Linked DNA regions of Bdellovibrio bacteriovorus. The main gene of each other region encodes a partner of the protein of the gene in region 2 in a complex. Links are inferred from orthologs where the notes say so. Each region holds a gene or a part of one and is shown on either strand. Other genes may lie near its edges.

Region 1 (2,968 bases), 820 kb from region 2 along the record:
GAACCATACGTTCACCGCCGATGAAAAATGTTCTAGTGGACTAGCAAGTTCTCCATAGAAGTAGGGAAGCAAGAATTCAATTCCAGGGAATGAGTTCTTTAAAACCAAAGAGCGCAGAGTTTCTTCTGCTTCGGCTTTATCAACCTCGCGGCCATCGATCATCGCGCGGACTCGTTGCAAAAGTCTTTCGTGATTTTCATCTCGGAAAAGAATTTCGCGCGCCGGAGTTAACACGAATGAAGCCACTTCATCCGTGCTTCGTTGATCCGAAACATTGAAGTGACGAATGGATTCAATTTGATCGCCGAATAAATCAAGACGAACTGGTTCGTCTTCCGTTGGCGGGAAAATATCAACGATACCTCCGCGCAAAGCATACTGACCTTTATCCTCCACCATCGGAGCTGAAGAATAGCCAAGCGAGTTTAAATACTCGGCGATGTCTTCAGGAAGTTCATCACCGGGTTTTAGAAGACGCGAATATTCCTTCAGGATTTTCACCGGCAAAGTTTTTTGCGTCAGCGCGTCAGAAACAGATATGAAGATTTCTCCGGCCTTCGCTTGCTGGGCTCGAGACAAGAAACGAACCCGATCACTAACGACTCTCGAGTTTGGATAAAGACCGGAGTAAGGTGAAACATCGAAAGCAGGTAAAATTGTGCTGTGACGAGACGGGTCAAAGAACTCTAAAAGCTGCTGAAGTTTGTTCGCTTCCGATAGACTGCTAACAACAACTAAGTGCGGCAAGCTGTTGATTTTTTTAGAGTAAGTCTGCGACAAAAAGTAAGCGAGCGCGAGCGGAGATGCAGCTCCGGTCACTTGAATTTTTCCGCGTGTTGTTTCGAAGGCCCTTTCCAGGATGGATTCAAGCCTTGTATGAGTCATTTCGGCTTTCATTCGGTGGGCTCATCTTGCCATGCTTATCGCCTTGTTTCCATTCATATTTCTTGGTTTTCACAGACGACACATATATAACTAATTGAAATCCAAATAATAACGACAACTTTGGAGGGGTACAGTGCCACTCGGTGGAGTCATTTTCATCGTCATCTTCATCGCTCTATTCGGAGCATTTTTAGTATGGGTCGCGTCCAAAACAGGCGGCAAACCCGTTTATAACTCTATCAAGTACGAGCCTTACGAGTGCGGTATTCCTGCTCTTGATAAGAAAGATACAAAGGTTTCAGTAAAGTATTATCTTACTGCGATCCTCTTCATCCTTTTCGATATCGAGATCATTTTCATGTATCCATGGGCAACTTCTTTCCGTGATTTCTTATCTTCAGGACAAGGTCTGTTCGTGCTTATTTCGATGATGGTCTTCATCGGAATTTTCATCTTCGGACTTTTCTGGGAAGTAAAATCAAAAGCATTGGAATGGGACTAAGCAAATGGGAATGGGTAAAGATCTTTTTGAAATTACCGTTAACGGTTTAAAACTTGTCGTCATCTTTTTGATGATGGTTCAGGCAGTTCCTATTCTTGTGTGGCTAGAGCGCCGTGGTTCCGCATTCATCCAAAATCGTTTGGGACCAAACCGCGTAGGACCTTTGGGATTGATGCAGCTTTTGGCTGACGCTGTGAAATTCTTGACGAAAGAAAACTTCGTTCCAGATACGGCAAAACCTTTGTTGTACTACGCAGCTCCGGTATTTGCATTGATTCCTGGTGCGGTGGCGTTCTCTGCAATTCCGATGTCGACACCAATTCAAGTGGGAACATTTGAAATGTTTGGCTCTACTTGGGGTCCGTACACTTTCTTAGTTCAAGGTTATGATATCGGCGTTGGTATCGTATTCATCTTGGGTGTTTCTTCTTTGGCTGCTTACACTTTGTTGATGGCGGGTTGGGGTTCAGGAAACAAGTACTCTTTGATGGGCGCTCTTCGTGCTTCGGCGCAAACGATCTCTTACGAGTTGGCTTTGGGTCTTTCTATCGTGGGCGTGATCATGCTTTACGGTACATTCAACCTTCAAGACATGACGGTGGCTCAACAAGGCCCCCTTCAATTCGTCTTCTTGGGTCACACAATCACTGCAAGCTGGCTTCCAAATTGGGGTATCTTCTATCAACCATTGGCAGCTCTTTTATTCTTCACAACCGCTTTTGCTGAATCAAATCGTCTTCCTTTCGACTTAGCGGAAGGTGAATCCGAGCTTGTAGCCGGCTTCCACACAGAGTACGGCGGATTCAAGTTCAACATGTTCTTCATTGGTGAATACGGTCACATGATGATCGCTTCCGGTTTGATGGCGCTGTTCTTCTTCGGTGGTTACGGAATTCCGTATGTATCCGTTGAGCAAGTTCAAGAGTGGGCGGCATCCGTGACGTCTTCTGCCGGTTGGGCAAGTGCTTTGATGGCGTTGATCCACTTCCTTGTTTTCAATATCAAGTTTGCATTCTTCTTGTGGGTTTTCATCTGGGTTCGTTGGACGCTTCCACGCTTCCGTTATGACCAATTGATGGATTTCGGTTGGAAGACTTTGCTTCCTTGGGCGCTAGCAAACACGATCATTACCGCGTTTGTGATCTACATCGCATCTTTGTGAGGAGAATAACGTGACAGCAGATGCATTTCTTTTTTGGTTCTTAGCGATTGTCACTCTGGTCAGCGGCCTGAGTGTCATTCTTTTATCTAACCCGATTTATTCATCGCTTTGTTTGGCGATGACGATGGTGGGTATCTCCGCGTTGTTCGTGACTTTGAATGCCTACTTTATCGCAGGCGTTCAGTTGATCGTTTACGCCGGCGCCGTGATGGTTCTTTTCGTCATGGTGATCATGCTCTTCGACTTGAAGAAAGATATACAGGCCTTTACGAAAGGTAAGTTCTCGGGAGCGGTAAAAATCGCTTCCGTGGGATTGCTTGCGGGCTTGGTTGTCGGTGCGATTGCAATGTCTGTTGGTCTTTTGAACGAGAAAACGGCCGACAATCCAGTGACAGCAGGAACGGGAATGGAAACAACAA
Region 2 (7,871 bases):
GCTGCTCCGCCAGCCATTTCTGTCCAACCGGAAGCACCGCGAACTTGCGCTTTCAACAAGCGAGTCTCTTTGTTCACGAACTTATAGATGTCGCGACCTTCGTCACACATCCAGTATCCGTTCACTTTTTCATTGTAAACAGGCTTCACGCGGAAGAAACCTTCCTTGTTGAAGTACACTTTTACGTTACAACCGTTTGAGCAACCGTTACAGACTGTTTCGGCGTCTTTGAGATACCATACGCGCTGACGGAAACGGAAATCTTTCGACGTCAATGCACCCACTGGGCAGATATCAACCGTGTTCAATGAGTATTTGTTGTTAAGCTCAACACCTTCGTGAGTTCCGATCTCAGAACGATCACCACGGTTGAAGATACCCAACTCATTTGTCTTAGAAACTTCTTCAGTGAAACGAACACAGCGAGAACACAAAATACATCTTTCGGAATCCAAAACCACTGTTGGACCCAAGTCGACCACTTTGTGTTTCTTTACTTTGGCTTCAGCCATTTCTGGATCGTACTTACCGTACTCCATGTATTGGTCTTGAAGACCGCACTCACCCGCTTGGTCACAGATAGGGCAATCCAAAGGATGGTTGATCAAGTGGAAGTCCAAGCCCCACTTTACAGCATCACGTACTTTTTCAGACGTGTTGTTGATCTTCATGCCTTCCGTAACCATTGTGTTACATGCGATTTGTACACGTGGATTTCCTTCGATCTCCACCATACAAAGACGACATACACCTGCGACACTCAAACCAGGGTGCCAGCAGTAGTGCGCGATACGATCGCCAGACTGTTGCATGGCTTCGATAATCGACGTGCCTTCTTTTACTTCGACTTCTTTGCCATTAATGGTGCATTTCGGCATATGTCGTTCCTTTTACTTTCGAACGTCCTTCGCGGACATAGAATTCAAATTCATCTCTAAACTTAGTCACAAAGCTCAAAACCGGAAGAGCGGCTGCATCTGAAAGGGCACAGATTGTTTTCCCTTTCATGTTGTCAGCAACTTTGATCAACAAGTCGATGTCTTGCAAACGACCGCGACCTTCCAAGATCGAGTGAAGAATCTTGTTCAACCAACCTGTACCTTCACGGCAAGGTGTACATTGACCACAAGACTCATGCGCATAGAAGTGAGTTAAAACACCCAACATATCCACCATACATTGAGAGTCGTCGATCACGATCACCGCACCGGAACCAAGCATGGTTCCAAGACCCGCCAATGATTCGTAATCTAGATTTGCTTTCGCCACTTCTTCTGCTGTCAAAACAGGAGCTGAAGAACCACCAGGGATAACCGCTTTGAGTTTGCGGCCTGGTTTCATGCCTCCGCCCTCTTTCATAAGCAAATCCATCAAAGGATAGCCCAATGGAACTTCGTAGTTTCCTGGAGTCATCACGTTTCCAGAAAGAGAGAACAATTTTGTTCCCGCAGATTTTTCAGTTCCATGTTTGCGGTAAGTTTGTGCGCCATCGCGAACGATGTAAGTCACAGCCGCCAAAGTTTCCACGTTGTTCACGATTGTCGGTTTACGCAAGTAACCTTGAACCGCTGGGAATGGAGGCTTCAATTTTGGTTGGCCTTTCAAGCCTTCCAAAGAAGAGATCATGCCAGTCTCTTCACCGCAGATATAAGCGCCGGCACCACGGTACACATCAAGGTCAAAGTCGAAACCTGAACCCAAGATGTTTTTGCCAAGAAGGCCTGCTGCATAAGCTTCTTTGATCGCTTTATTTAAGCATTCGATCGGGTAAACGTATTCACCACGAACGTAGATATAACCTTTATTAGACCCCACCGCGAAGCCAGAGATAATCATGCCTTCGATCAATTGATGTGGAGCACGCTCCATCATCATACGGTCTTTGAATGTTCCAGGCTCCCCTTCATCGGCGTTGCAAAGAAGGTAACGAGGTTCTCCATTTTTAGGAAGGAAGCCCCATTTCATACCCGTTGGGAAACCCGCACCACCACGACCACGAAGACCAGAAGCTTTCACTTCGTCGATGATTTGCTGAGGTTGCATTTTCAAAGCTTTCGGCAAAGTTTCGTAACCGCCTTTAGCTTTGTAACCAGCCAAAGTTTGATACTCTGGCAAGTGATAGAATTCCGTCAGTAATTTTGTTTCAGCCATTATTTCATTCCTCGTAGCAGATTCATTGCTGATTCCGGAGTGAGTTTCTCATGATACGTGTCGTTTACTTGCATCATTGGAGCCGTTCCGCAGGAACCCAAGCACTCCACTTTGCTGACTGTGAAACGGCCATCTGAAGTGACTTCGCCGTATTTCACACCCAACTCGTGGCAGATGTGGCTAGCCATCTCACGACCACCTTCAAGAGCACAGGAAATATTCGTGCATACTTGCACGTGGTATTTACCCACCGGCTTTTGATTGAACATCGTATAAAACTTAAAAACTTCGTTAATACGTGCTTCAGGGATGTCCATCACTTTAGAAAGATATGTGATCATTTCTGCAGTGACGAAACCGTTGTTTTCTTTTTGTGCGATGTAAAGGCTTGGGATGATCGCAGAATCTTTCGCTTCATAGCGATTCAATTCTTTTTTTACTTCCGCCAAACCTTGTTCACTTAGTTGAAACATTCTTTTTCCTTTAAATTTTTCAAAACTCTAAGCTGCTTTAGCTTCGGGTCTTGTGACCCTCCGCTTTGAGGGCTGTCGCCCACTATCTATCCAACTCACCCGCAATAAGATTCATCGAAGCGACAGTTGCGATAGCATCTGCCAACATCGCGCCTTTCACCACCGTTGGATACGATTGGTAGATCGCGAAGCATGGTGGACGAACTTTCAAACGGTATGGATTTGCAGAGCCGTCACTCACTAGATAAAAACCTAGCTCACCGTTGGCCGCTTCCGTCGCATCGTAAACTTCACCCACTGGAGGACGAAGACCTTTGATGATCAACATGAAGTGATTCATCAAACCCTCGATGTTTCCGTAAACATCTTTTTTCTCTGGAAGAACGATACCTTTGTCGCGGATCGTGTAATCGCCACCAGGAACGTTTTTGCAGACTTGCTCGATGATACGAACAGATTGGCGCATTTCTTCGAAACGAACCAAGTAACGGTCGTAGATGTCGCCTGTTGTTCCTACTGGAACATCAAAGTCCAAAGCGTCGTAACCGTAGTATGGTTTTGCTTTACGCAAATCCAAGTTCACACCGGAAGCGCGAAGAAGAGGACCTGTGTAACCCCATTGAATCGCGTCTTGAGCAGAAACCGGGCACACGTTTTTCGTACGAAGGATGAAGATTTTGTTGTCCAAAACCATCGATGCCATTTCGTCTGTGCCTTTACGGATCTCTTTACAAAGAGCCAAAACTTCGTCGAACCAACCTTCCGGTGCATCTTGAGCCATACCACCGACGCGAGTCATAGATACAGTCAAACGAGCTCCGCAAAGTTTTTCGAACAATCCGTAAACCTGTTCACGAAGACCGAACATATAGAAGAAAGAAGTCAAAGCACCCAAGTCCATCGCACCGGTACCGATAGCAATCGTGTGGTCGATGATACGAGAAAGCTCTGCCAAGATCACACGCATCGCTTGTGCCTTCGGTGGAATTTCCACACCCAACAGGCGCTCTACTGCTTTACAGTAACCAATGTTGTTCATTGGCGCAGAACAGTAGTTCAAACGATCTGTGTAAGGGATCACTTGGTTGTACGGATGAGTCTCTGCCATTTTTTCGAAACAGCGGTGAAGATATCCGATTTCATTGTTACAACGAACGATCGTCTCGCCATCCATTTCAGCCATCACACGAAGTGTTCCGTGCATCGCTGTATGGGCAGGACCGATATTCAAAGGAACATATTTATCGTTCAACACATCACCTGGAGAACCTGGCTCGTTGTTGAAATGAATTGGCAATGAAGACGTGCAAGGTTGTTGCAAGTTTGCATCGTAGTCTTTACGAAGCGGATGACCCACGAATTGGTGGTGAGTCAAAATGCGGCGCAAGTTCGGATGACCATCGAACTTGATACCGAACATGTCGTAAGCTTCGCGCTCAAACCAGTCAGCCCCCTTCCACGCCGGAAGAACTGTGCCGATAGATTCGTTTTCACCCACTTGCGCTTTCACGCGCAAACGAGAAGAGTCTTTGGAAGAGAATAAGTGATAGACAACATCGAAACGCTTTTCACGGTTTGGATAGTCGACACCACAAACATCCATCAAGAAATCGAACTGCCCGCTTTCACGAAGATACAAAAGCAACGCCGGAACGTCTTCTTTAGGAACTTCAAGAACATCATCACCCACAGCGTGGATGAACTTGTAGTTCTCGATTTTGAATTTACCCGCCAGGTTTTGTTTTAAAGTCTCAAGTTTGTTCATATGGATTCTTCCAGTTGTCTTTCCAAGGACGTGGTTGATGAGTCGCAATCATACGTTGCAATGCCATGATTCCATCCATCACCGCTTCTGGTGTCGGAGGGCAACCTGGGATGTAAACATCGACAGGAATGACTTTGTCGACACCTTGAAGAACGTGGTAAGCACGGTAGAAACCACCTGAGCTTGCACAGGCGCCCATTGAGATCACGTATTTTGGTTCAAGCATTTGTTGATAAATACGAGTGATAACCGGTGCCATTTTCTCTGTGATAGTTCCGGCAACGACAAGCAAGTCCGCTTGACGAGGAGAGAAACGAGCAACCTCAGCACCGAAACGTGCTAAGTCATACTTCGGTCCCATCACTGACATGAACTCGATACCACAACAAGCAGTACCGTAAGGCATTGGCCACAAAGAATTTTTTTGCCCCCACGCCACCAAAGCATCGAGCCTTGATGTGAAAGCAACATCTCGTGACATATCATCTATGGCTTGAGTTCCGCTTGCGCCTGCGAGAGACACAGAACCCTGCACTTGATCTTTGTGCATAAATACACCTCTGCAATTTCATTTAGCTATCATTAAGTAGTTACTGAAAATCCGTAATCCTGACAACTAGATAAGTAATATAAGGGGCGCGTCTGATTTCTTCAACGCGGCATTCCGAAACGAGGTAATTGAAATTGATTCTCTAGTCGTCTCATTTCAAACTTTAATTTCCACCTAACATCACTCGAGGAGAAGTCCAGTTGTTGATCAGCAGGACTTCGAGGGGACCTCGATAAGAAGGGAAAACAGCATGAAGAAGATGGCTCTGTACGTGAGTTCTGCCATGCTTGCGATCAGCTTAGGGGCGCAAGCTAATTCAAAAAGACAAGATTTGCTCATTAAACTAGCACCGGGCTTTGTTGAGTTCGAAATGCAGGGAGCAAAAATCGAAAAACTGAGCGAATCCTGGGTTCGCGTTCAAGCTCCTCGCGGCATGAGCATTCAATCACTGGAGAAAAATCCAGCTGTTGAGTACGTTCAACCAAACTACAAAGTGAAATTACTTGAAGATTATCGCATTGAAGACCCATTGCGCCGTGCTGCTTTGGCAAAAATGCTTTCTAGAAATCCTCAACTTCGCGCAGCCGCTCGTCAGGACAATCCAGTGATTCCTGACGCTCCGCAAACTACAACAGGCGCAGATCCTTTGTTTTCAAAACAATGGGGCATGATCGATAACGGCGTTGTCGACGCTTGGAAAGTGACTAAAGGAAGTCCAGATATGATCGTTGCCGTGATCGACACGGGCGTGGACTACACTCACGAAGACCTTCTTCCAAATCTGTGGAGAAACGCGAATGAAATTCCAAACAACGGGATCGATGACGACGGCAACGGTTATGTGGACGACGTGATCGGATGGGACTTTGTTGGAAACGACAACAAGCCTTACGACCTGGCTGTTGATACTTTGGATGGATTGTTTAAAGGTGGAAACCCTGGTCACGGAACTCACTGTGCAGGCAACGTGGCGGCTCGTGGAGACAACGGTAAAGGCATCGCAGGTGTTGCACCAAACGTAAAAATCATGTCATTGCGTTTCATCGGCATGACTGGCGGCGGAACAACAGCGGATGCGATCAAATCAATCCGTTACGCTGTTGATAATGGCGCGAAAGTTTTAAACAACTCTTGGGGTTCTGAAGGTGAAGAGCCCGGCGCTCCGGAAAACCAAGCTTTGCGTGATGCTGTTCAATACGCACAAGACAAAGGCGTTCTATTTATCGCGGCGGCGGGCAACGGTCACAAAGGTGTTGGTTATGATAACGACAACGATGCCAACCCTGCCTACCCGGCTTCTTATCCGCACGACAACATCATCGCTGTTGCGGCTTTAGATTCTAATGATCGTTTGGGTTCATTCTCAAACTGGGGCCACAAGTCGGTTGATATCGGCGCTCCCGGCGTCAAAGTATTTTCGACAGTTGTCGCTCAAGGCTACACAGACACAGTGATCGACAAGTTTGGTTTCAAGGCGACTTGGGATGGAACTTCAATGGCAGCTCCTCACGTCGCGGGTGCGGCGGCTCTTTACTGGTCGGCTCATCCGGAAAAATCATGGCAGGATGTGAAAGCGGCGATCTTGGGTTCTTCTCGTAGAATTCAAGCTCTAGATGGAAAATCTGTGTCGAACGGCAAGCTCGATGTTAAAGCTTTGATGAATTACTAAAGCTTTCATCAACTTAATTTGTAAAAGTTTAGCACCTCTAAAAAAGTAGAACGAGCACTTACCGAAAGGATTTCAAAGATGCGCGTTCTACTTTTTTCATTTCTAGCCACTACTCTTTTTTCTGCAACATCATTTGCCGAGAAGTTTGAGCTTGATAAGTCTCACACGGATGTCAGCTTCAGGGCGCCTCACTTGATGGTTTCCAAAGTCAAAGGCCGTTTCGAAAAATTCGAAGGCACATTCGACTTTGACGAAAAAACTCAAAAACTTGAAAATGTGTTCGTCAAAGTTTTCACCACCTCTTTGAACACAAATGAAAAAGACCGTGATAAGCATCTGCGCACGGCGGATTTCTTTGATGTAAATAAGTATCCTGAAATGACTTTCAAGGGTACGAAAGTGGACTATGACAATGGCAAACCTGACAAGATTCACGGGGATCTAACGATTCGCGGTATCACCAAGCCGGCGGTGTTTGATATCGACTACAAAGGCGCCGTGAACGATCCTTGGGGAAATCGCGTGATTTCTTTTGAAGCCGAATCCAAAGTGAATCGCAAAGATTTCGGTTTGAACTGGAACAAAGCCATGGATAAAGGTGGCTGGGTTGTCGGCGACGAAATCGAAATTGAAATTGATGGCGAAGCAAAAGTAGCAAAACCCGCAGCTCCGGCTAAAAAATAGGAGCTGACATGCACCCCTCATCAAGAACACATAAAGTGGGCTTAGGCCTTCGCCAGCCCCATTATTCCTATTTAGAAACGCGACCTCAAACAGAAGCTGCTTGGTTTGAGGCGATCACTGAAAACTATATGAATTCGCGCGGGCGTCCTTTAGAGATGCTCAAACTGATTCGTCAAGACTATCCGGTCGCTTTGCACGGTCTTTCAATGAACATCGGTTGCCCCGAAGGTTTGCGCTTAGATTACTTACAAAAACTGCGCGAACTGATTGAGCACGTTGAGCCTTTTATTGTTTCAGATCATCTGTGTTGGACTGGATCTCCGGAGCAAAATCTTCACGACCTTCTGCCCCTCCCGTTTACAGAAGACAGCATCGAGACTTTGGTGAACAACATTGATTTCGTGCAAAACTTTTTGCGACGTCCGCTGATCTTGGAAAACATCTCCACCTACATCAGCTATCGCAATAACGAAATGAACGAATGGGATTTCATCAGCGAGGTCAGTCGCCGCTCAGGTTGTGGTCTTCTGCTCGATATGAACAATGTCTATGTGAACTCTTACAATCACGGTTTTGATC

The links. The genes of interacting proteins can lie anywhere in the genome.
Region 1: the proteins of nuoD (region 2) and AZI87_RS06930 are in contact, whole or in part, in a cryo-EM structure (PDB 6ZJN), measured with the Thermus thermophilus proteins. The link is inferred for Bdellovibrio bacteriovorus from one-to-one orthologs. Residues at the interface, in WP_223903221.1 of Thermus thermophilus: Met26, Thr27, Asn29, Gly31, Pro32, His34; in WP_096411116.1 of Thermus thermophilus: Glu45, Ser46, Asn48, Pro50, Ala51, Gly52, Glu53.

What each region holds. Positions count from the first base shown.
Region 1 is NZ_LUKD01000001.1:1,439,338-1,442,305, reverse strand. What follows is about bases 1-2,702. They hold AZI87_RS06930 (NADH-quinone oxidoreductase subunit A), read left to right. Parts: upstream 1-1,018; coding sequence 1,019-1,387; downstream 1,388-2,702. Other genes in these bases: AZI87_RS06920 (NADH-quinone oxidoreductase subunit J), read left to right, coding at 2,560-2,702; AZI87_RS06925 (complex I subunit 1/NuoH family protein), read left to right, coding at 1,398-2,549; mfd (transcription-repair coupling factor), read right to left, coding at 1-897. In the rest of the region: more of AZI87_RS06920, read left to right, coding at 2,703-2,968. UniProt on the Escherichia coli protein: NDH-1 shuttles electrons from NADH, via FMN and iron-sulfur (Fe-S) centers, to quinones in the respiratory chain. The immediate electron acceptor for the enzyme in this species is believed to be ubiquinone.
Region 2 is NZ_LUKD01000001.1:615,878-623,748, forward strand. Bases 2,049-5,046 are described here. They hold nuoD (NADH dehydrogenase (quinone) subunit D), read right to left. Parts: upstream 4,390-5,046; coding sequence 2,707-4,389; downstream 2,049-2,706. Other genes in these bases: nuoF (NADH-quinone oxidoreductase subunit NuoF), read right to left, coding at 2,049-2,151; AZI87_RS02985 (complex I 24 kDa subunit family protein), read right to left, coding at 2,151-2,624; AZI87_RS02995 (NADH-quinone oxidoreductase subunit B), read right to left, coding at 4,376-4,870. Also shown: AZI87_RS02975 (2Fe-2S iron-sulfur cluster-binding protein), read right to left, coding at 1-878; more of nuoF, read right to left, coding at 859-2,048; AZI87_RS03000 (S8 family serine peptidase), read left to right, coding at 5,190-6,608; AZI87_RS03005 (YceI family protein), read left to right, coding at 6,687-7,292; bufB (MNIO family bufferin maturase), read left to right, coding at 7,301-7,871.